Regions from separate parts of the Marinilactibacillus sp. GCM10026970 genome, predicted to be linked through region 2. Evidence: riboswitches for the same ligand, from Rfam matches in the RefSeq annotation. Region 2 holds a riboswitch; the other holds the start of a gene.
The links. A riboswitch is a leader RNA that binds a small molecule or an ion and turns the genes downstream of it on or off. The one in region 2 is predicted to bind lysine.
Positions count from the first base shown of each region.

Region 1: it holds a riboswitch for lysine, as region 2 does, so the genes downstream of both, ACFP65_RS02065 (Na+/H+ antiporter NhaC family protein) here and ACFP65_RS05815 (aspartate kinase) in region 2, are expected to answer to the same signal.

Region 1 covers NZ_JBHSUL010000005.1:11,975-23,971, reverse strand. Annotated here, with positions in the region: gene gcvPB (aminomethyl-transferring glycine dehydrogenase subunit GcvPB) at 1-1,148, shown strand, start outside; gene ACFP65_RS02070 (SDR family oxidoreductase) at 1,205-1,990, shown strand; lysine riboswitch at 2,173-2,346, shown strand; gene ACFP65_RS02065 (Na+/H+ antiporter NhaC family protein) at 2,475-4,190, shown strand; gene ACFP65_RS02060 (O-acetyl-ADP-ribose deacetylase) at 4,306-4,815, shown strand; gene ACFP65_RS02055 (DUF305 domain-containing protein) at 4,832-5,380, shown strand; gene ACFP65_RS02050 (YwbE family protein) at 5,381-5,575, shown strand; gene ACFP65_RS02045 (DUF368 domain-containing protein) at 5,639-6,544, opposite strand; gene ACFP65_RS02040 (ClC family H(+)/Cl(-) exchange transporter) at 6,682-8,205, opposite strand; gene ACFP65_RS02035 (DUF503 domain-containing protein) at 8,441-8,713, shown strand; gene ACFP65_RS02030 (hypothetical protein) at 8,762-9,370, shown strand; gene ACFP65_RS02025 (DegV family protein) at 9,401-10,282, shown strand; gene ACFP65_RS02020 (mechanosensitive ion channel) at 10,427-11,698, shown strand; gene ACFP65_RS02015 (sodium-dependent transporter) at 11,762-11,997, opposite strand, start outside.
Region 2 covers NZ_JBHSUL010000017.1:44,378-56,374, reverse strand. Annotated here, with positions in the region: gene dapD (2,3,4,5-tetrahydropyridine-2,6-dicarboxylate N-acetyltransferase) at 1-53, opposite strand, end outside; gene dapB (4-hydroxy-tetrahydrodipicolinate reductase) at 58-789, opposite strand; gene dapA (4-hydroxy-tetrahydrodipicolinate synthase) at 790-1,674, opposite strand; gene ACFP65_RS05820 (aspartate-semialdehyde dehydrogenase) at 1,690-2,664, opposite strand; gene ACFP65_RS05815 (aspartate kinase) at 2,692-3,894, opposite strand; lysine riboswitch at 3,993-4,204, opposite strand; gene ACFP65_RS05810 (aldo/keto reductase) at 4,383-5,240, shown strand; gene ACFP65_RS05805 (alpha/beta hydrolase fold domain-containing protein) at 5,258-6,169, shown strand; gene ACFP65_RS05800 (hypothetical protein) at 6,309-7,457, shown strand; gene ACFP65_RS05795 (hypothetical protein) at 7,454-8,659, shown strand; gene ACFP65_RS05790 (ABC transporter ATP-binding protein) at 8,679-9,569, shown strand; gene ACFP65_RS05785 (hypothetical protein) at 9,665-9,880, shown strand; gene ACFP65_RS05780 (hypothetical protein) at 10,150-10,407, shown strand; gene ACFP65_RS05775 (GNAT family N-acetyltransferase) at 10,427-10,951, shown strand; gene ACFP65_RS05770 (NAD(P)H-dependent oxidoreductase) at 11,626-11,997, shown strand, end outside.

The DNA.
Region 1 (11,997 bases), on a different contig from region 2:
AAGATCCTGCTACAACTCAAGGGGCTCTTCAGTTAATGTTTGAATTGCAGGAAGATTTAAAGCAAGTCACAGGAATGGATGAAATCTGTCTTCAACCAGCAGCTGGAGCTCAAGGGGAGTGGGCAGGCTTATTGGTTTTTAAAGCGTATCACCAGTCCAAAGGAGAAGGCGATCAAAGAAGAAAGATTCTCGTTCCAGATTCAGCGCATGGTACAAACCCGGCAAGTGCAGCAGTTGCTGGCTATGATGTAGTAGAAATCAAGTCCAGTGAAAAAGGAACAGTAGGTGTGGAAGCGCTCAAGGCGGCCCTTGGACCGGATACAGCTGGATTAATGTTAACAAATCCCAATACACTCGGATTATTTGAAGTAGACATTGTCGAAATTGCGAAAATCGTGCATGAGGCAGGCGGTCTTCTTTATTACGATGGAGCTAACGCAAATGCGATACTTGGGAAATCGACTCCTGGAGAAATGGGCTTTGATGTGGTTCACTTGAATTTGCATAAATCATTCAGCACACCTCATGGTGGCGGTGGACCAGGATCAGGACCAATCGGTGTTAAAGCGGCTCTTTCACCATTTTTACCAAATCCCAGAATTGAAAAACAAGGGAATCAATATATTTTAAACACAAATTATCCAGATTCTATCGGTCGAGTAAAAGGTTACTTCGGTAACTTTGGTGTTAATGTGAGAGCTTATGCATATATCCGTTCTATGGGTGCTCAAGGTCTTCAAAAAGTGTCAGAAGATGCTGTGCTTCATGCGAACTATTTGAAAGCTAGACTTGCGGATCATTACGATACGCCGTTCAAGCAGCATTGCAAACATGAATTTGTCTTGAGTGGGTTACGTCAGAAAAAACAAGGTGTCAGAACACTAGATATTGCCAAAAGATTATTGGATTATGGCTTTTATGCACCCACTGTTTATTTCCCACTGATTGTTGAAGAGTGCATTATGATTGAACCAACGGATACGGAAGCAAAAGAGACATTGGACGAATTTGCAGATGCAATGATTGCTATTGCAAAAGAAGTTGAAGAACAACCTGAATTACTTCATGAAGCACCCACTACAAAAGCTGTCAGAAGATTAGATGAAGTGCTTGCTGCTAGAAAACCAATGGTAGTTTACCAGAAATAATCTTTCGTCTATACTGAAGGAAGTAAATGAAATCAGTAATGGAGGAGATTAGATAGATGGATATGAAGCTTACCGGGAAGACAGCACTTGTTCTGGCTTCTAGTACAGGACTTGGAAAAGCAATCGCGACAGAATTAGCCAAAGAAGGGGCTAACGTCATGCTGACAAGTAGAAGTATGGATAAACTAGAAGAAGCGAAAAAAGAGATTCTCAAAACGGCCACAGGTAAAGTAGAATATACAGTAGCGGACATTACGGATGCAGAAAGTATCAAGAATCTAGTCGAGGCTACACGTAATACATTTGGACCAATTTCTATCCTTGTCAATAATGCCGGTGGCCCACCAAGTGGAACATTCGAAGACTTCGATGACGCAGAATGGCAAAAAGCATTCGACCTCACACTGTTCAGTTTTATCCGAACCATCAGAGCAGTTCTACCAGATCTGAAAGAAACAGGTGGCCATATTCTGAACAATGCTTCCTCATCCATTAAACAGCCAATCGATGGGTTAACGTTATCGAACGTATTTAGAATGGGTATTTCAGGATTATCTAAAAGTTTGTCTCAGGAATTAGCACCTCATCATATTTTGGTCAACACGATCGGTGCGGGACGTATAGAAACAGAAAGACTTGTTCAGCTAGATGCTGCAAAAGCAGAAAAGCAAGGGAAAAAACAACAAGAAGTGACGGATCAAATCGAGCAGTCGATCCCATTAGGACGTTATGGACAACCAGAAGAATTTGCTAAGGCAGCTGTATTTTTAGTTTCTGGTGCAAATACCTATCTAACTGGTCAAAACATTCTAATCGATGGCGGTATGGTCAAATCTTATTAAAAAGTGGAGCTATGGAACGTCTAATTAGAGGCGCTTCATAGCTTTTTTATAGAGCCCAAGTATCAAATAAAGGATTAAGAACACTCATACGATTTGTACGCTTTTTTGATAGTGGAGTAGACATAAAAAAAGGACCTTGCAATCTAACCAGATTCCTTGTACACTAATAAACGTTGAAATTAAATACAGATAGAGGCGCGAAGAAAATCAGTATGATTCAGTAGGGTGACTCCCATTGATCGAATCAGAAAGGGTTCTTTGCCGAAGTGGATAGAGATAGTCAATCTCTTTTTGCTGGAGTTCCGCTTAAAAAGCGGATCACTGTCACGATGTTTTCGTGGAGCACTATCAGGCTAATTGCGAATTGTAAAGCATTTAGGGTGATTGTGCCTTGAGTGCTATTTTTTTATATAAAAACAAGAATGATCTGTACCTCTATGCAGTCCTTTTCAACAAAATAAGTGAAAATGGAGAATGAAAACAAATGAAAAAGAAATTAACATGGAGTTTGATACTCACAACCTTCTTTTTGTTTTTACCTCAAACGGTACATGCAGAAGAAGTACAATCAAGTTTAGCCAATTCTATCGGCTGGATGACGTTGATTCCGCCAATTATTGCAATCATTCTTGCGTTTGTAACTAAGAATGTTGTTCTGTCATTATTCGTTGGAATCTTTTCTGGAACAATTATCATGCAATTCTATAATGATACCAATATTTTAATGGCGATTTTTAACGGCTTTATGGATATTGTGGATTATATTTTGAATTCACTAGCAGATCCTTGGAATGCTGGGATTATCCTACAAGTTATGACGATCGGTGGACTAATCGCCTTGATTACGAGTATGGGTGGTGCACAGGCGGTAGCAGAGAGTCTGGCAAAGAAAGCCAAAGGTCCAATTAGTGCGCAGATCATCACATGGGCATTAGGAATTTTGATTTTCTTTGATGATTACGCGAATGCGCTGATTGTTGGACCGATCATGAGACCAGTATCTGATAAAATGAACATTTCAAGAGAAAGACTTGCTTTCGTCATTGATGCTACTGCTGCACCGATAGCTGGTATTGCACTGGTTTCTACTTGGATAGGGTATGAAGTTGGTTTGATCAATGATGCCTATCAGTCTATTGGACAAGAAGTAAATGCATACGGTGTGTTTCTTCAAACGATTCCTTACCGTTTCTACAATATTTTAATGCTCCTTTTCGTAGTGGTGACCTCTTTAACGCTTAGAGAATTTGGTCCGATGAAAAAAGCGCAAGAAAGAGCCAGAGACACTGGACTGTTGGTGGATGAAACCTCTGAAGTCGAAACAGGAGACGAAGAACAAGAAGTTTTAAATAAAGAAAAAGCTTCAATCTGGAATGCATTGATTCCAATTGGAAGTCTGATTGTTTTTAGTTTTCTAGGGTTCTACATGAATGGTCGTTCAGAAATTCTTAGTGGAGATAATAGTATGCTAGCGCAAACCATTACAAACGCTCCATTATCTTTTGAAACAATCAGAGAAACATTCGGAGCTTCTGATGCGTCCATTGTACTGTTTCAGGCAGCCTTGATTTCAAGTATTATCGCTTTAGTTATGGGTGTCACACAAGATTTGTTCAATTTCAGTAAAGGGATTGAAATCTGGGTTAACGGGATGAAGACATTGATGATCACGGGCGTTGTTTTGTTACTTGCTTGGTCATTATCAAGTGTTATGAACGAATTGGGAACAGCTGATTACCTTGTTTCTTTACTAGGCGATACGCTACCGCCCGTTTTACTGTCTTCAGTGATCTTCATTTTAGGTGCAATCATATCCTTCTCAACAGGAACTTCTTATGGAACAATGGGTATCCTGATGCCACTTGCTATACCACTAGCAACGGCCTTACAACCTGGAAATCCAGACTTCGTCATTATGTCTGCAGGTGCTGTATTAACGGGAGCGATATTTGGAGATCATAGTTCACCAATCTCTGATACAACAATTCTGTCTTCTATGGGTGCAGGATCTAATTTGATTGATCACGTGAAGACACAATTACCTTATGCACTAGCTGTTGGAACCATTTCAATCGTATTTGGATACCTTCCATCCGCAATGGGACTGAACATTTGGATCATACTACCTATTACTTTTGCCGCAACAATTGCAATGGTGTTCATTCTTGGTAGGAAAGTGGATACAACAGAGCAAAGCTAATGTATTAAATTGATTACCTGAAAGCTTAGTCTTCCATGGCTAAGCTTTTTTGTTTGCGTCAGGATATTATTGCTATTAGGATTAATGAAGAGATTTCATAAGAGGAGGATAAGTCATGAATGGAACAATTCAAGTATGGCGTGGAGATATTACAACACTGAATGTCGACGCCATTGTCAATGCAGCAAACTCTTCACTTTTAGGTGGAGGAGGAGTGGATGGTGCGATTCACAGAGCAGCAGGACCAGAACTGTTGGAAGCTTGTAAAAAACTAGATGGAGCTAAAACAGGTGAGGCCAAATGGACAAAAGGATTCAACCTTCCGTCAAAATATGTGATTCATACAGTCGGTCTGGTCTATAAAAAGGGCTCCAGTGAAGTACAAAGGCAACTAGCAGCATGCTACGAGAATGCTCTTGAAATCGCAAAAAATCAAGGAATTCAATCCATTGCTTTTCCTGCGATTAGTACAGGGATATACGGGTATCCAGCAGAAGAAGCTGCGGAAATAGCTGTCAAAACAATCAAGCGAAAACTAGAACAATTTCCTATAAGGATTGAAGTAACCCTCGTTGCTTTTGACGAAAAAACAGAACAGTTATACAAAAAGAATTTAGAAGGATAAAATAAGGAGCATAACTATGAGACAGTATTTAAAATTTGGACTGATGATTCTGACATCTACAGTCGTTATGTATGCCATGATGTTTTTAAACGTATTTGAATTTAATCATGTAAGATTCAGTCAAACCAGGCTTTTTATGGCTATCATGATGGGATCCGCTATGGCTTTTATTATGATACTATTTATGTGGAAGATGTACAAAAACAAGAAACTGAATAAAGTCATTCTAGCGGCTTCGGTTTGTTTATTTGGTGCTTCACTATGGCTTGTGAGAAGCCAGCAGACTGTGGATGACACTTCATGGATGAAAGCTATGATTCCGCATCATTCGATTGCTATCTTAACAAGTGAACGTGCACAAATAACTGACCCTAGAGTTCGAGAGCTTGCAGATGGTATAATAGAAACGCAAAGAGAAGAAATACAGCAGATGAATCAATTGATTGAATTTTTAGAAGTACAAGAAGATGAAGAAGAACGTTCATCAAAGCCGCAAAAGTCAGCTGATTTTACGGACCAAGCTGTAATGGACTCAACAATTTTAAATAAGAATGGAATGGATTAAATGGATGGAAAGAAAAGAGATACAATTAAAATCGGCGCATTAGTCGATATTGTTTTAAAAAAAGACCAAAGATCAGGAAAGCTGACGAGAGGTCACGTCAAAAGAATATTGACGAATAGTCCGCAGCATCCTCACGGAATTAAAGTGATGCTGGAAGAACAAGATCAAGTTGGTAGAGTACAAGCTATTTTATAAAAAAACACTTGCAGGGAACCGAGAATCCATAAGATTCACCTCGGAGCCTAGCAAGTGTCTTTTTTACATTTCTGAAGTATCTTCTGTATTGCCTAGAGCGAATGTCAGTAAGAAACATCCGATTCCTAAAGCAACAGTCAAAAGATAATACCAGATAGATCTACCAGATTGTAAATCTGGAATCGCGCTTGTATTTGTCAGAATTGCAATCGGAGAAGCAACGACTAATCCTAAAATACTCGCATACGTATATGTTGGCTTCGTTTTGAAAAAGTAATCAATCGCTTTACTAATCAAAATAATACCAATCAACATACCTAATGCATAAGCACCTAAAAGAGTCCCAAATGGTAGCAACGTGCTCATATCAAATGAAGAAAGAGCTCCGGTAAACTGATTGATCGTGTAAATTACAGCATAATAGTAACCAAGAATCAACATCAGTAAAGAACCACTCACACCAGGAATAACCATTGCAGCTGCTGAAACAACTCCTACAAAGAAGAGCGCTAGTAAATGACCGAAAGTCAGCGAAACCGTTTGTCCAGTTGCGCCACCAGTTTCAGCAAAGGCCATCCATCCGACGATTCCGAAAAAGATTAAAAAGAAAAGTAGATGCAACAGATTCATTGATTGTTTTTCCTGAACCATACTTTTCTGGAAAGATCTCCATAGAATGGGTAAGCCACCTAAAATCAGCCCAATAAAAGCGACTGCTGTAGCAAGCGTATATCTCACGAGTAACATCTCAATAAAATAAGAAAAACCAGCAATTCCAAGAATAGCCCCAATAATTAGTGGCCCAATGATGCGCGCACTTTTTTTGAATTCACTTTTCAAATGTGTTACTGCATGTATAACATCATCATATATCCCAAAAGAAACAGCCATTGTCCCACCCGAAACACCTGGTATCACATTTGTGATTCCAATAATCATACCTTTAATTATCATCCATATGTATTGCATAAAAATCTCCTTTTTTGTTTAAATACAGTGTTCAAATATCCTAATACATTCTAGCATATTTTACTGGTTAAAGTTCAAAGAAAAGATAAACAAATAAAAAAGTTTCATGGCCGTCTAGGCGCATGAAACCCTTCTTATCAAGAATGTTCATCTAAATATTTTTTAACTTCTGATATAAATCCACTATCACAATGAACGAGTAGTTCGTCACCAGCCCAGATTGTTGTGTCCTGACGAGGTATAAACTCATTGTTATGTCTCTTGACTTTAACCAGTTGAGAACCAAAAGGTAATGAGATATTCCTTAAGGTGATTCCGTCTAAAGGGCTATCAGGTTCGACACTACACTCTACAGAAGCAAGTTCGCCATTGAAAACGGTCGGAATTCGATGAACTTTTCGTTCCAGCAATTTTTCATAGATAGATTCTGAGCCAATAAAATCTGCAAAAATATACGCGCTTAGGCAGACAACAGCTAGTGGCATCAATTGAGCTTCGGTTCCAGTCATTTCGGTGATGAGCATAACTGAAGTTAAAGGAGCTTTCGTAACAGCCGTTAAGAATCCGCCCATTGCATAGACAATAAAACTGCGGATAAAGGCATCTTCAATACCTGTAATGAAAAGAGCCGTATTACCATAAATCCCACCCAAAATCGCACCAAGACATAATACAGGAATAAAAATCCCTCCCGGGAGGCCAGAACCATAAGAGATATGAGAAAAAATAAATCTAAAAACAAAGATGCTTATAAAGAATAGAGTAGGAAAACGAGCAGAATTGATCATAGCGATAATACTCGTTCCACCTCCAAGCATCTGAGGGAAATATAAGCCAATAGGAATGACGATTAGAAAAGGTAGAAATCCATATAGGTATGCGGGTATAGGAAGCCTTTTGTAAAGAGAAGGCATAAAGAGTAATACTTCTTGGTAGAATCTTCCGACAATCGCAAGAAAGACTCCTAGTACAATTAGATGCAGGTAATGTTCTAAAGGGAATAAAATCAGTTCGCCTAAATGGAGTGCCGGCTCAATTCCAAATATTCTATAGGCAACAAAGTTCGCTGCAATAGAAGAAGAGAATGCGGAAAGTAAAAGTATACCGGAAAATTTATGATGGACTTCTTCCAGTATAAAAGTAATGCCAGAAATAGGTGCATTGAATGCAGCAGAAAGACCAGCACTTGCTCCAGCTGATATCAAAATATTTTTCTGCGAGCGATTACCTTTCAAGAGTGCATGAACACCTTGACCTACAGCACCACCTAATTGGATAGACGGACCTTCACGACCCAATGCCAGACCAGAACCGATTGCCAGAGAACCACCAATAAATTTTCGCCAGAGGATCGAGAACCAGTTCAATTTCAACACCCCTTGTAATTGACCCTCAATATCCTGGATACCAGATCCTTTAATATTTGGTTCGTCTCGAACAAGGATGGCGATAATAAAAGCAGCAGTAAGTGACGCGAAAATCCATCCGATGATCCAGCGAGGATGGACTCTTAAGTAATCATAAAATTCAATAATATGGTCAAGCATAAACTCAACAGTGTATCTGAACAAACTGACAACAATACCGACAATTACGCCTACAAGTATACCTTTTGCAACATAAGCAATTTTAGTCCAGTCGAACATACGTCTTTGCTTCATGATTTCCTCCGTTAAACCATATTCATTAGTCCATAATAAAAAACATAGCGAAACTTGGTCGTAATATCAAGTGATATCACAGTTTTGAATGATTAATGACTGAATAGGATAATTAATTGTTGAGTTCATCTAATTTTTACGGTTTTTTGAAAATATGGTATGATAAATGATATAGAGACTTACTGATATAAAATAGAATAAGATATAGAATTGAGGTGACTGGCCATTGGTATTCATGGGTTTGGAGTTAACAATCTTAATATTTGATTCTTATTCCTTAAAAGATAAGAGGAGTGTAGTCAAAAGTATCCTTAAAAAGTTGTCCAATCAATATAATGTTAGCGTGGCCGAAATAGATGAATTAGATACGTTAAACAAAGCAAAAATTGGTTTAGGAATTGTCGGAAATAACCGAGTATTATGTGAGAATATTTTAAACCAGACCATTCGGTTTATCGAAGCCAACTACGAAGTGAATATTACAGAAATAGAGCGACTAGATTATTAAGTAAGCCAGTAAAAGATTAAATAAAGAAATACAAAGGATGGAAAAGTATTGGGTACAAAAGTGAAATTTCCGGTAATAAAAAAAGAAATCTGTACAACATTAAAAGAAAATCTTGGACATTATACTAAGACCCAATTGATTCAAATAGCAGATCAAGTGAAAATAGAAATCAAAAAGAGCTGGAAAAAAGACCAAGTTGTATCTTTACTTTCTGAAACGATTCTTACACAGTTTAGACAATTTTACAAACCAGTTGTAGTAGATATTTTGAATCAATTTGGTGATCAAGTAGAACAGGCATTGGGTTTTCAGAATGTAGAGCAAATCGAAGTTCTTGCACCGCTGATCAATAAAGGATTTTTCTTTGTCTATCAGCAAGAAGATATGCTCGTACTCGTAATTCCAGATGAAATCTGGATGGCCTTATGGCATGACGAAGACGTAGAAGAAGTGAGTTTTGAAATTGACAGTAGTTTACTGGTCGAAGCACAAGCAGAAAAAGAAGAATCATCAGATTATAGAATCTTGAAAAAATGGAAAGAAAATGCGATGCGTATATACGGTCATGCATCCTCTGCTTATTTCTCTACTATCTGGAACAAGTATTACGATGAACAGTTAACTTCTGAACAAATTGATGATATATTAAATCGTTAAACAAATATCCAAAAGGAAGGTGTGAGATAGATGATAAAAGTTATAATTGATTCTGGGATTGACCAGAATGCATTTATGAAGCAAGAATATGCATACGAATTTTTGCCCCTCAGTGTCATCATTGAAGATAAAGATTATTTAGATCAAAAAGAGATTTCGTTGGAAAGAGTACACGAATATATGAGTAAAGGAATTTTACCTAAAACTTCTCAAATCACGCCTCAATCTTTATTGGATCTGCTAGATGAAGCTCGAAAAAATCGAGAGGATGTTTTGTACTTATGTATTTATAGTCAGTTCTCAGGAACCTTTCAAGTTGCTCATTCACTCATTAATGAATACAAAGTGAATCATCCTGAGATGAATGTCGAACTAATAGATTCTTTAGGAGGATCAGGCGGAGGCGCTTTGTTAGCTTTTCAAGCCTTGGAAATGGTCAAAAGTGGTATGCAGTTCGAAAATGTTGTAGATCAAACGCGTAAAAATACTAAGCATGTAAAGTATCACTTTACCTTGAATGACTTGAATTGGCTGGTAAAAGGCGGCCGTCTATCTAAAGTTGCAGGTGTAGCAGGAACAGCTTTGAATATAAAACCATATTTAACAGTGGATCATACGGGAATCATTGTCAAAAAATTGGTGCGCGGTAAAGAAAGAATCTATAAGCGAATTATTGATGATGTAAAAGAAGGTGTCGGGACATTTGATGATCAATTAGTGACAATCAGTCATGTAAATGATATCGAAGCGGCTCAAAAGCTAGAAAATATGGTTAAAACAGCTTTACCGAACGTCACTACACAAATTTTAGATATTGGTGCTGTGCTGGCAGCACACTTAGGTATTGGTGGAGTTGGCGTATTCTACTTTGATGAAAAACCAGAACACTACCAATATATCAATCAAACATAAGGCTTTAATCAGAGTCGGTCAGCTGAAAAACTAAAGCTGATCGGCTTTTCAATATACATTTGAAATGCATATTGTTTGTCAGAAAATCAATCCCTATATATACTTGGTATTAGTAATCAAATAAAAAGTAAAGGGGATACAATTATGAACAACATGACGAATACCGTTCAAGATGGTTTCAACACATTTTTGAACTTTTTACCACAGTTGCTACTAGGTATAGTACTTATTCTTGCTGCTTGGATTGTAGCGACGCTTGTAAGCAAAGCAATTTCTAAAGGGTTAAAAGCAATCGGAATCCAGAAACACTTCCAGAAATGGGGTGCGACAAATACAGAAGAGCAATCACATACTTTGATTGATACGATCAGTAAAATTGCCTATTATCTTGTATGGGTATTATTCTTGCCAGGTATCTTCTCAACTTTCGGTTTAGAAACAATTGGTCAGCCAATCATGAATATGATTGACACGGTACTAAGCTTCATTCCGAATATCATTGCCGCAGCTATTGTGTTGATTTTAGGCGTATTTGCAGCTCGATTTGTTAAGAATCTTGTCTATAATCTAGGACTTGCAGCAAATATTGACAAACACCTTTCTAAGTTGACTGGAAACAATACAGATGAAACAGAAATCGAGAAAAACAAAGGTACACTAGCAACAGTTCTAGGTAACATTGTTTTCTTCTTGATTTTAATTCCAATTATCTTAGTTGCCCTAGAAGTATTGAACATTAATACAATTGCTGAACCGATTAGCGCAGTATTAAATACAATTCTAGCGTCTATTCCAAACATTCTTGTGGCAATTGTCTTAATGATCGTTGGATTTGCTCTAGCGAAATTTGCTGGAATGATTTTGACAGATTTATTGAAAAGTACTGGAATCAATAAATACTCAACTTATCTAAAAAAATCTAGTAACGTGAATATTGATCTTGCAAAAATCATTGGACAAACAGTTGCTGTACTCATTGGATTATTCTTCTTAGTAGAAGCACTGAATGCCTTGAACCTTGTGATGTTAAATGCGATTTTAAGTGTAGTTATCGGATATGTACCAAATGTACTGTTCGCTGCGATTATTATTGGTCTTGGTTTTATTGGTGGACAATTACTTTCATCAGGAATCAAGAGTGCAACTGGAAGCTTACTAGCTGGCCTATTAACTAAATACATTTTGATTGTATTCTCAATCTTTATGGCTTTAGACCAACTGAACTTTGCTTCGGATATTGTACAAGCGGCATTCATCTTTATCATTGGTGGATTAGCTGTAGCTTTTGCTTTATCATTTGGTCTTGGAGGACGCGAGTTTGCGAAGAAACAACTTGCCCGCTTAGACAGCAAAATTGATGAAGAAACAAATAAATCAAGTAATGAAAATACTAATAATCCAACAGATTCACTATAAAAGTAAAATGAAAAGGCTGATCACATATCAATGTGATCAGCCTTTTTCTGTCTAATGATTCGATTACCAGTTCAACATTCCAAATACTAAAATGACTAGAATAGCAATGGGGGCAACATACTTAGCAAAGAACAAGATTGCTGGAGCAATTGCAGTCCCTTTTAAATCTGTCTGTTCTAGTAATTCATCTGATTTCCAAGACCACGTTCCATAAAGTGCAATGATCAAGCCACCAAGTGGTAATAAAAGGTTACCAGAGAATTTATCCATGAAATCAAGGAAAGAATCTCCGAATACTT
Region 2 (11,997 bases):
TTTGTCGACTCACTAATGTACTGGATAATTTCTTGAGCTGAAAATTCCTTCATAAATTTATTCTCCTAAGTTATGGTACGTGTAGTAACCATTTGATTTATGTTGTAAAGCAGTAGCAACTGTTAAAGCGCCACTTGCGAAAATGTCTTTTGATTGAGCGGAGTGCTTGATAGAAATCACTTCATCATGACCTGCATAGATGACTTCATGTTCGCCAACAATGGTTCCGCCGCGAATAGAAGAGATACCGATTTCTTTTGGATCTCGTTTCTCAGATTTCTCATGACGATCGTAGACTGGCTGTGCAGCGGGTTTGGCGCTCTCAACGATTGCATCATACAGCTTAACCAAGGTACCGCTTGGAGCATCCACTTTTTGATTATGATGCTTCTCGATCATCTCAATATCGAATTGTTCAAGTAGTGGGCTAGCATATTTAATGATTTCAGTCAGGATATGCACACCATAACTCATATTGGCACTAAAGAAGACCGGTTGTGTTTGTGCTTTTTTTTGCATCAATTCAGTCAGACGATCTTTTTCGCCGGTTGTTGCTATGACAAGAGGTGCAGTGATAGATGATTCCAATAAAGCGGTTGTGAGCACTGGATGAGAAAAATCAATGACGACATCGACTTTAGGCAAAGTGTCATCGAAGGTTGAAAACACTGAATATTGATTCGCTTTTTCATCAGGTGTAACTACACCAGCAATCGTGTGTCCTTGTTCTTCTGCGAGTGCTGCGACACGCTGATTCATTGCGCCGTATCCAACTAATAATATATCCATCTATATACTTTCTCCTTTTAAATGACGGAAAACTTCGATAATAGAAGCCTGATCCATTTCTTCAAGTGGGACAAGCGGGAGTCTAACCTCGTATTGACCGAATCCTAGAAAACTTGTTAAGACTTTGATGGGAATTGGATTGACATCAATACCCAACACTTCAACGACTGGATGTAGTTCTCTATAAATTAAATTCGCTTTAGCGATATCAGTCTTAACCGTTTCAAACATCATTTGATACTCACTAGGCAATACGTTGGCAGCGACAGAGATCAAGCCATGTCCACCTTGAGCAAAGAAAGGAAGCGCAAGATCATCGTTTCCGCCGTAAAAAGCAAACGAGTCATTCACAACAGCTTGCAAGCGACTCAAGTGCGTCAAGTCTCCTGTTGCATCTTTAAGACCAACGATATTTGGATGTTCCGCAAGTACTTGCAAAGTTTCAGGTTGAATCGTCATACCGGTACGCGCTGGGACATCATACAAGATGATTGGAATATTAACCGCATCCGCAATAGCCGTGAAATGTGCCACTAATCCTCTTTGGCTTGTTTTATTGTAGTAAGGAGTTATGACGAGTAATCCGTCGACACCGAGTTCTTCTGCTTTTTTAGATGCATCGATACTTGCTTTCGTATTATTTGAGCCAGTTCCGGCGATAACCGGGATCTGTCCATCAGAAACCTCAAGCGCAACGTTCAGCAAGTTCAATTTTTCTTCGGTTGAAAGCGTGGATCCTTCACCTGTAGTACCATTTACAATCAGACTCTGAATCTGATTATCTTTCAAAAACGTTAAATGTTTTCGGAACTGTTCATAATCAACGGCATTTTCCGTAAAGGGTGTAGTAACGGCAGCGCCAATTCCTGTAAATAGGTGAGACATAATGTGTTTCTCCTCTCAGTTCGTTAATTGTTGTAAAATCTGCACGGCATTTAGTGCAGCACCTTTTAAAATATTATCGCTGACTGTCCAGACATGATAGGTGTTTTCAAGGCTGTCGTCTTTTCGAATCCGTCCAACAAAAATGCCTTCTTCACCACCCGCATTGACAGGCATCGGATAACGGTTGTTGCTTGGATCATCCACTAACGTAACGTAGGGACTTTCTTCAAACAACTGCTGGATGTCTTGAACCGTTGTTTCTTTTGTCAGTGTAACATTGATGGCGACCGAGTGTGCACTCGTAACGGGTACACGTACACAAGTGGCCGTTACAGGAAGGGCAGGAAGACTCAAGATTTTTCTCGTTTCTTCAATCATCTTGACTTCTTCTTTTGTGTAGCCGTCTTCTTGGAAAACATCAATATGTGGTAAGACGTTATTATAAATTGGATGCGGGTAATTCAATGGTTCTTTCCCTTGTTCACCGCGCCTCAAGTCTTCGATGCCTTTCCAACCAGATCCGGACACAGATTGATAAGTCGTATAAGCAACCCGTTCAATACCGAAGGCATCTAGTAAGATTTTCAATGGACCTACAGACTGTATGGTTGAACAATTTGGATTGGCGATAATCTTTCTATCCAGTACAGGAGGGTTTACTTCAGGAACCACTAAAGAAATTTCTGGATCCATTCTCCAAGCACTTGAATTATCAATCACAACGGCACCATGTTGTTCAAAAAGAGGAGAGAAGGTTAAACTCGTTTCTCCACCCGCTGACATTAAAACATAATCAAAAGGACCCATTGTTTTGTCTTCGGTCAGTTCTTCAACGACCAATTCTTTGTCTTTGAAGCCTACTTTAGTTCCCGCTGAGCGAGCAGAAGAGAATAAGGTTAACTGTTCAATAGGAATGTTTTTTTCTTCTAGCAAGCGAAGCATCGTGCTACCAACTAATCCTGTAGCACCGACTACGGCAATTTTATACATAAGGACTTCCTTTCTAATGGAAATAAATTATAGATCAAATTTCTCGCAAAGCAATTTTGTGGCTTTTTCACCGTTGGTTTCATCAATTACACAAGAAACACTAATTTCAGAAGTAGTCACCTGGTAGTAGGTGATGTCAGACTCAATCAATGTTCTAAAAATTTGAGAGGCAACACCAGACATATCTCTCATTCCTGCACCAATAACAGAGATTTTGGCATAATGATCAACGATGCTGACTGTCAAATCATGATAATGACCTTTCAACTGATCAAAAACTTGCACGAGCTGACGTTCATCGGAATCTTTAGCAGTGAAGGATAACTGCATACCGTCTTGATTTCTAATTTGAGAAATCATATCGATATTGATTTCTTCTTTTTCTAGTTCAACAAAAATATCATTCAATAACTGAGCACCGTTAGAGGGGTCCGTTAAGGTTACATGAGCCATATTCTTATCCAACGCAACGCCAGTGACGGCTTTGTGTTCAAGTATTTGTTCATTCGGCACGATCCAGGTTCCTTTCTCTTTAGAGAGTGTTTTAGCAAGATAAAGCTTTATCCCGTTATTGTTCGCCAGTTCTACGCTTCTCGTTTCTAGTACACCTGCACCAAGTGCAGACATTTCCATCATCTCTTCATAGGAAATCTTATCCCAACGTTTTGCATTCGGGAAAATTCTAGGATCGGTACTATAGACACCTGTAACATCTGTATAGATTTCACAAGTTGTTTCCAAAGCCGCAGCCAATGCAACGGCTGTTGTGTCTGAACCTCCTCGTCCTAATGTTGTAAGTTCGCCTTCTTTATTAAAGCCTTGAAAGCCAGCAACTATAACGACCCTATTGGTTTCAAATAATTGGTCGAACAAATCCGTTTTGATTGAAGAAATCTTACTTTTTAGATGATGCCCAATGGTTTCGATGCCCGCTTGGTAACCTGTTAGTGGTTTAGCTTTAACGTCCAAATCATTCAGAGTGATCGAAAGATAAGAAATGGTTTGTTGTTCACCGGTTGTTAGGAGCATAGCGAGATCTTGATCATTTGGTTTCGATGTAATTTGCCCAACGTTGCGTAGCAAGTCATCGGTTGTTTTGCCCATAGCGGATACAACGACAACCAGTTGCTCTCCTTGGTCGGTTCGTTCTTTAAGATGTAGGGCGATTTCTTTGATTTTCGGTAGATCAGAAACACTTGATCCACCAAATTTTAATACGCTTCTTTTCATGGCTATCCTTTCCAAACTTAGTGAGACTGCCTTTGAAAGTAACAAGAGTATACAAAAAGGACAAGTCGAAGTACCGACTTGTCCTAAAGAATCTATATACAAGCGGAAGCACTCCGTAAAGTAGATTACCTATTCAATTATTAGGTGTCTACTTATATTCATACGGCAGTCTGCATATTCTTCATATGCAGCCCAACAGTTAATCTTACTGTAAAGATCAACCATTTCGGCAGATTTCCCTTTCATTATCAAGAACTTACAGGTTCTATGGTTGATAACTACTTTTGATCTCTGCGCCTCATCCAGTCATTCAGTTTTAATGTGTTATTTGCATATAACCTTATCAAAAATGCAAAAGAATGTAAACAAATTTCTTTTAGAAGTTTAAATCCTTCTTCGACTTAAGGAAAAGTGAATAGCTATTGATTAAATTTTTACTAGATCATTGTTATACTAAATTGGAAACGACTAAAGGAGGTTCTATAGAAATGAAGCAGAAGATTCAATTACCTAGTGGACAAAATGTATTGAATTTAGGACAAGGAACTTGGAGATTAGGAGAAGATCCTTCCAAGCGTCAACAAGAAATCGAAGCCCTATGTGCTGGTATTGACAGAGGCCTGACCTTGATCGATACAGCTGAAATGTATGGGGACGGTGACTCAGAGGAGTTAGTAGGAGAAGCGATAGCGCCCTACAATAGAGAAGAATTATTTCTAGTGTCAAAAGTATATCCACAAAATGCCGGAAATCCTGATATGTTTGAAGCATGTGAACAAACGCTAAACCGTTTAGGTGTGGACTCACTGGATTTGTATCTTTTACACTGGCGAGGGCGTGTACCGCTTCAAGAAACGATTGATTGTTTTGAAGAACTGAAGCGTCAAGGCAAAATCAAACATTGGGGCGTTTCCAACTTCGATTTGGAAGATATGCAAGAATTACTCGCTCTAAAAGGCGGCGAGAACTGCCAAACCAACCAAGTACTTTACCACTTAGCGTCTAGAGGCATAGAAGTTGTTCTAACGAACTATCTTAAAGAAAAAGGCATTCCAATCATGGCTTACTGTCCGGTGATTGGTCAGGAACCTGATCTGAAAGACCTTGTGTATAGTAACCAAACCGTAAAAGAAATCGCTGAAGCGCATAATATTTCGATCATTCAGCTCTTGCTGGCTTTTGTGATGCAACAAGACAACATTATTGCGATTCCAAAAGCCAGTAGTGAGAAACATGTCCAGTTGAACGCAGATGTACTGGATATCGTTTTATCTGAAGAAGACATGTTAAGACTGGATGCAGCTTTTCCAGTTCCAGATCAACGCGTACCATTGAGTGTACAATAATTTTAAGGAGTGAAGAGATGGTAGCTAATTTGAAATACAATACACACACTATGCCAAAATCAAAGGCCCATTCTGAAGGTATGAAAACAATACAGGCCGATATAAGAAACGTGCGTGGATCAATCATAAAAGAAGATAGAATTTATCAACGCAAGAAGGATCGCAATCTCCGAATCAGGATGGTTTATCCGGACGCTATAAATATCCAGAAACCTTTCCCGCTTTTAATACACGTGCAAGGATCAGCTTGGTTCGAACAAGATTTAAATGGGAAAATTCTGGACTTTAAATCGCTCATACTAGCAGGGTATGCATTAGCGATTGTTGAATATGTGCCACTTCCAGATGCTGTTTTTCCTAGTCAAGTAGAGGACATTAAAATGGCCATCCGTTATCTTGATAGTCATGCAAAAGAAATGGACTTGGATCCAGACAAATTCATTATAAGTGGAGACTCAAGCGGGGGCCATACTGCGCTGATGGCTTGGGCTACTTGGAACAGTCAGCAATTGGATGCAGCCAATACTGACTTACCAGACCTGAAAGCCTGTATTGATCTTTATGGCGTTTATGACTTTGTTACGATTACAAAGCAGACTTCAGCAACAGATCATACTCAGCCAACTAGTCCTGATGGTTTATTAATTGGAGGAAAAGCGCCAGATGAGTACCCAGAGGACGCAAAAAGAGCTTCAGTACCTTATTACTTGAAGGATTCAAATATTCTAGCGCCTTTATTGATTATTCATGGAAATAAAGATACCCTTGTCCCGTTCGAGCAAAGTGTAGAACTCTATGACTTCTGCAAGCAGAAAAACATTCAAGCGGACTTTTATTGTGTGGATGGTGCGGACCATGGTGGACCGACTTTTTATACTAGTGAAGTCATTCAAATTATACTGGACTTTATGAATAAATGTTTGAAATAATGTAATGATTAAAGCAGTATTCCTGAAATAAGGAGTATTGCTTTTTTAATTAAAATAATATTAAAAAACGGTTTTAATTAAAATCAATTTTTAATATAATGAGATGAGTGTATTAGTACTAGAATAAAGGTGGGGTTCAATGAGAGAATACTTGAGGTTTGAAGTCGAATTGTTCGTAAGAGACCGAAAGAATGGCTTTTTGTTTTTGGGCATAGCGATTTTCTTAATCGGTTTACTGTTTTACATACCGTACCAACAGGTGAATGACATTTATAATAAGACACAAAATGAACTACATACCGTTAGAAATGCTATTTCTAGTTTTCCCGTACATATTGTAGAAGAAAATCCCGGTAAATATCCTGTTTATGAGGATGTTTTGAAAGAGTCACAACTGATTGGGAGTCAGGAGGTTGCTTTGACCTTTTACGATGACTTGAATGAATATACCTCTATTGGGCTGGAGCTAGCACAATCAAGAATTCAAGCACACGAAAAAGGATATGAATCGTTTAATCAGAATTTCTTTGTCCCACTAGAGCAATCTTTGAGAGAGTCCGTCTATTATCAAGCACTAAAAGATCAGAACCAAACAATCGAAAGAGATGCACAAAGTAGCTCGACATATTTAGTCCTAAGCATCACGGCATTCAGTAGTGTGTTTTTTATCTTTTTACTTTTATTGACAAGTGATATTCTGACAAAAGATGATGCACATCACACCATCATTCAAGCCTATCCTATCAATGCAAGTCAACGACTGCTTGGAAAGCTAGTGGTTTATCTAGTTACCACGATAATAGTATTAACCGGTTTATTCGGTTTAGCCTATATAGGTTCGCTCATTCCGTTCGATGCAGGATCGATGCAGTACCCAAGAGTCATTTATTCAGTATCAGGCTATGAGGCAGTATCAACAGGTCAATTTATTTTTAGAAGCTTGTTGATTTCTACAGTTTTCATCATCCACACGGTTTTACTAGCGGCCATTTTGAATACTTTCTTAAAAAATCGTTACCTGACGTTGTTCTCTGGTAGTAGTTTTCTGCTGATCAGCTTCTTGTTTTCCAGAGAATGGACCATCTTAGCCTATACGCCAATCAGTTATCTAAATCCAATAGCCGTTTTAACTGGGACAGCCAAAGAGAATTTCAGTCAAAGTGGGATTGTTTACTCTAGGGCAATACTCATTTACTCTCTATGGAGTCTAATCTATCTGATCATACTATCCATTTATTTTTCTAAAAAACATCGACTATCAACCAGTCATAAGGAGGGAGGAGAATGAGGGCTTATTATTTCTTTGAATTGAACAGCATCATTCGCAATAAAAAGAATCTTGCGGCGATCATTCTTTTGCTGATTACGACACTGTATTATGTATTTGTGATTGAACCGAATTATCAACCTGATGAAAGAGTAGATGCAGTAGGGATACAACAAGACTATGATGAGATGAGTCATTGGTTAGAAAACTACAGAGGAGAAGGCATCAGTTCAGGAGCGGCATTTGCTTTAAGTTATTTTCCACCACTTGTTGAACTTAATGAAATGCGTTTAGATGCATTGGATCGAGAAGACTATGCTTTTTATACTGGGGCGACAGCTAAATGGTATCAGTACGAGGACCAGTGGATCTTTTCAAGTCCAGAGTTTCTTTCTTATAATACGGCTTATTATGGGATAGATCAGCAGTACCCATTACAAGAAGGTCGCTATTGGTATTTGAACACTGCTACACGCTATAGTGCTTATGTAGATAAAGGGACAAGGATCACACCAGCTGTTCTTGAAGAACGTACAGCTCTACAGACAGGCGTTCGAGCATGGAATTCAAGTATCGTACCCGTTGCATTGATTGGTTTAGTGGTGATTTTCTCTATTGATATCGTAACAAAGGACCGCAATCACCTCTCCTTAGTTAGAAGTTTTCCTTTGTCATTCGAGCAAAAACTATGGGTAAAGACAGCTGTAGTATTGACAGCTTTCAGTATCGTCAGTTTATCGTTCTTTTTGATTGGGCTAAGTATAGTTGCTCTAAAAGAAGGTTTTGGAAGTTTCTCAATCCCCGTAACCGTGTTTAATGGTCCTATACTGCTTGAAGAAAACTTCTATATCATTTCAATCGGTCTATTCTATTTACAAGCCATCTGCTTGATGCTCGCAATCGCGTATCTATTCACGCGCTTTATCATCTTATGTAGTTTGCTACTTAAAAACGAATATTTCAATCTATTAGTCGGACTCGCAGTGATATTCACAGAAAGGCTCTATTATATAAGAGGCATTGGGTACTTTTCAAATGTCGATCTATTCCCCTCAACCTTTTTTCGAGTAGGAGAAGTTTTATCGGGTTATCAGAATCATTTATACAATTCATCAGTGATTTCTTTTGAAATAGGGATCGCATCAATAGTTGCAGCGATAGTTGTTGTGGAGATCTTATTGTTCCTGGTTAGTCGGTTCAAGAGGGTCAGAGCGATTATTTAAGGTTAGGAGGATGCAGGATATGCTTAAGATCAATCAAGTGTTCAAGTCTTTTGGAGAAAAAGACATTTTAAAAGAAGTTAGTTTTGAAGCTCACAAAGGAGAAATCATTGGACTCGTTGCACCGAACGGAACAGGCAAGTCCACTTTACTGAATATTATTATGAATTTTCTTACGCCAGATGCAGGGGAGATAACCATTTTAGATCAGTATGGCTATCGGTCTAAAAAGCAGGAAATTAAGATGCACCAGTACCTGTCCTTTTTACCTGAATTAAATGATTTGTATGCAGAACTCAGCGGATATGAACATATGAAGTTGTATGCAAAAATGTGGAAAGGGAAGGTATCTAGTATAGACGACATCATCGAATCCTTAAACATGACGCATTACGTTAAAAAGCCGGTAGGAACTTATTCTCTTGGGATGCGCCAAAGGTTAGCTTTTGCGATGCTGCTTGCTGCGGATACAGATATCATGCTTATGGATGAAGTGATGAACGGGCTTGATCCCGATAATGTAACATTATTGACGAATGAACTGATTGAGTTAAAAAGGCGAGGAAAAGTCATTTTGATTGCGTCACATTTACTAGATAACTTGGATCTGTATGCTGATCGGATTCTATTCTTTAAAGATGGTCATATCTTGCTAGAGACAAGGGAAGAAGAAACAGAAAAATATATTAAAGTACATTTGGATAAAGAAAAGTATGAAGAACTAAAAATAATAAAAGACTTTCCAGAAAACACTCAGTATATCGCTGGAAAAATTGTAGCAATCCCATTAAAATCTCTTGAAAAAAGCGAAATCAGTGATTGGATTCAGTTCTTTATTGATCAAAATATATTAAATGTTACAATTGGTCAAATAGGAACAGCAGAATGGTACGAGGAATTTTATAACCAATAGATTTAGAGATTAATAAACATAGATAAGATGATGTTAGCCCCCAAATAGCGCCTGTAGAACTAAAAAACTATGATTCATTTAGGAGAGCTTTAGTAATGATTGGTCATCCAAAAAAGAATAAAGAAGAAAAGTTCCGTAGAATTGAGTTAAGTGAGGAAGAGGAAACCGAACTTTATGGAAGTAAAGGCTTCTCATGTGCAGGAGGCTTTGCACTCGTTTTTCTCATTATTGTGGTTTTCATACTAGTAATCATTGGATTGCTTTACTTTTCAACGAGATTCGACGTAGATCTTCTTAAATTGTTTGAGTAAAGTGATAATCTTAAGAAATAAGTGATTGGGATAGATAAAACGTTGTCTTTAATTTGTGTTCTCATTAATTCTGAAAGGAATGTTTGCAAAATGACAAAAAAAAGAAATTGGGTTTATATTATAGTCATGCCAATAGTAATCGTTACGATATTTGAGTTTATACCAACTGAACATTTAAATACACTTCCGAGGATTCTATTGGGTGGTTTGATTGGATTTTTAGTAAGTATGATATTAGAATTTTTCTTTAAAGAAAAAGAGGGTGACCAATGAGTGTGAATAAAGTTTTAAGAGAATTTAAGGATATATCCAATTTGAAAAGTACTTGTACTGAATCTGAACAAACCAATCATAAACCTTTTAGAAAAAAGTTCATCTATATTCTAGGAGCAATTTTTGGGTTTTTAGCATTTACTATGGGTATGACTTATATTGAAGAGTCAGACGTATTTATATTCGTTGGTATAATGGGAATGATGATTATGATGTATTCAATTCGAAAATTGGTTGAGGAGATGATGAATTGAAAATTCGATGGAGGTTTTTATGTACCTACGTAAAACAAGGTTAGAAGACGCAGAGCAAGTTGCTAGAGTCCAGGTTGAGAGCTGGAGAAGTACATATAACGGAATTGTACCTGAAAAATTTCTAAATAAGATGAATTACGATTTCTATACAAATAGGTTTCAAACTTATTTTTCTGAAAACAGTCCCATTAGTTATGTAGCTATAAACGATAGCAATCAAATCGTAGGATTCATTACTGGCGGTCGAAACCGACTAGTAAAAGCACATCCAGAATACGACTGTGAACTTCACGCGATATACATACTTGAAGCATATCAAGGAAATCAATTAGGTAAAAAACTTGTGAGTCATTTAATGGATGATTTGTTAAGACTGAATCATAAGAAAATGCTTGTACAAGTATTAGCAGCCAACAAAGCTATAAAGTTCTATGAAAAACTTGGCGGAAAATATTTAAACTCAAAACAATTATTGATTTCTGGAAAAAATTTGGAAGAATCCATATTAGCTTGGGATGATATTTCAAAAGCTCAAGTAGATTAATATAAGGATTAAATAGTCTAGATTGAATTTCAATCTAGACCGATTGAGAAGAGACTTTATTTCATATAATCTACTTTGTATAATATATATTATGTAAACTAATTTATAAAATCAAAAGTCTATACTCTAAATTACTACCGTAATATTAAATACCCTATTTTTTTGATTATTTAGTCTTTTTTTAAAGCATGTTTATTTTAGATTCTCTACTCAGATATGTTTTCGAATACTTTTTACAAGAAGAATTTTAGAATGAACAGCTTATTAGATAATGCTTTAGATTCTTGAAGAAATCTAGATAGATTATCACTTAACTTCTCATATCTTTGCAAACTTCACGTTGAATTTTGAGTACTTTATATTTGCTATTCGATTATTCAATTCAATCCGTATAAATAAAAAACTTCATTTTTATAGATTTATAATTTGTATATGAATTAAAAAATGATTGTGTCAATTACAGATGAATTTGTCATTAAACGAAATCACACGTCATATTTTATTTTCAAGCTAGTTAATGAATACGTTTTTTGTTTCAATATACCTTAAAACGGTTAATCTTTAAGATGAATCACTGGATACTAACATTTTAGTAAGTACCTAAATAAAAAGTGCGTACTTACATCATTTTGAATGAATCATTATAATAAATATAAATATAAAGGAGGATTCAAATGAAAACATTAGTAATTGTTGCGCATCCATCGATTGAGACTTCTATTGTCAACAGCGCATGGGTTAAAGAAATAGAACAGTATCCTGACTTGTTTACTGTACATGAGTTATCAAAAGAATATCCTGACCACGTAATAGATGTCCAGAAAGAACAAGCCCTTATCGCTTCACATGGAAATTTGGTTTTGCAATTTCCAATACAATGGTTCAACGCCCCTCCTATTCTCAAACAATGGTTAGACGACGTTTTTATAGATGGCTGGGCATTTGGAGAATCAGGTTCACATTTAAAAGATCGAAAATTAACTTTAGCTGTTTCTGTAGGCAGTGAACGAATGGATTATGAAAAAAAAGGAAGATATCAATATACT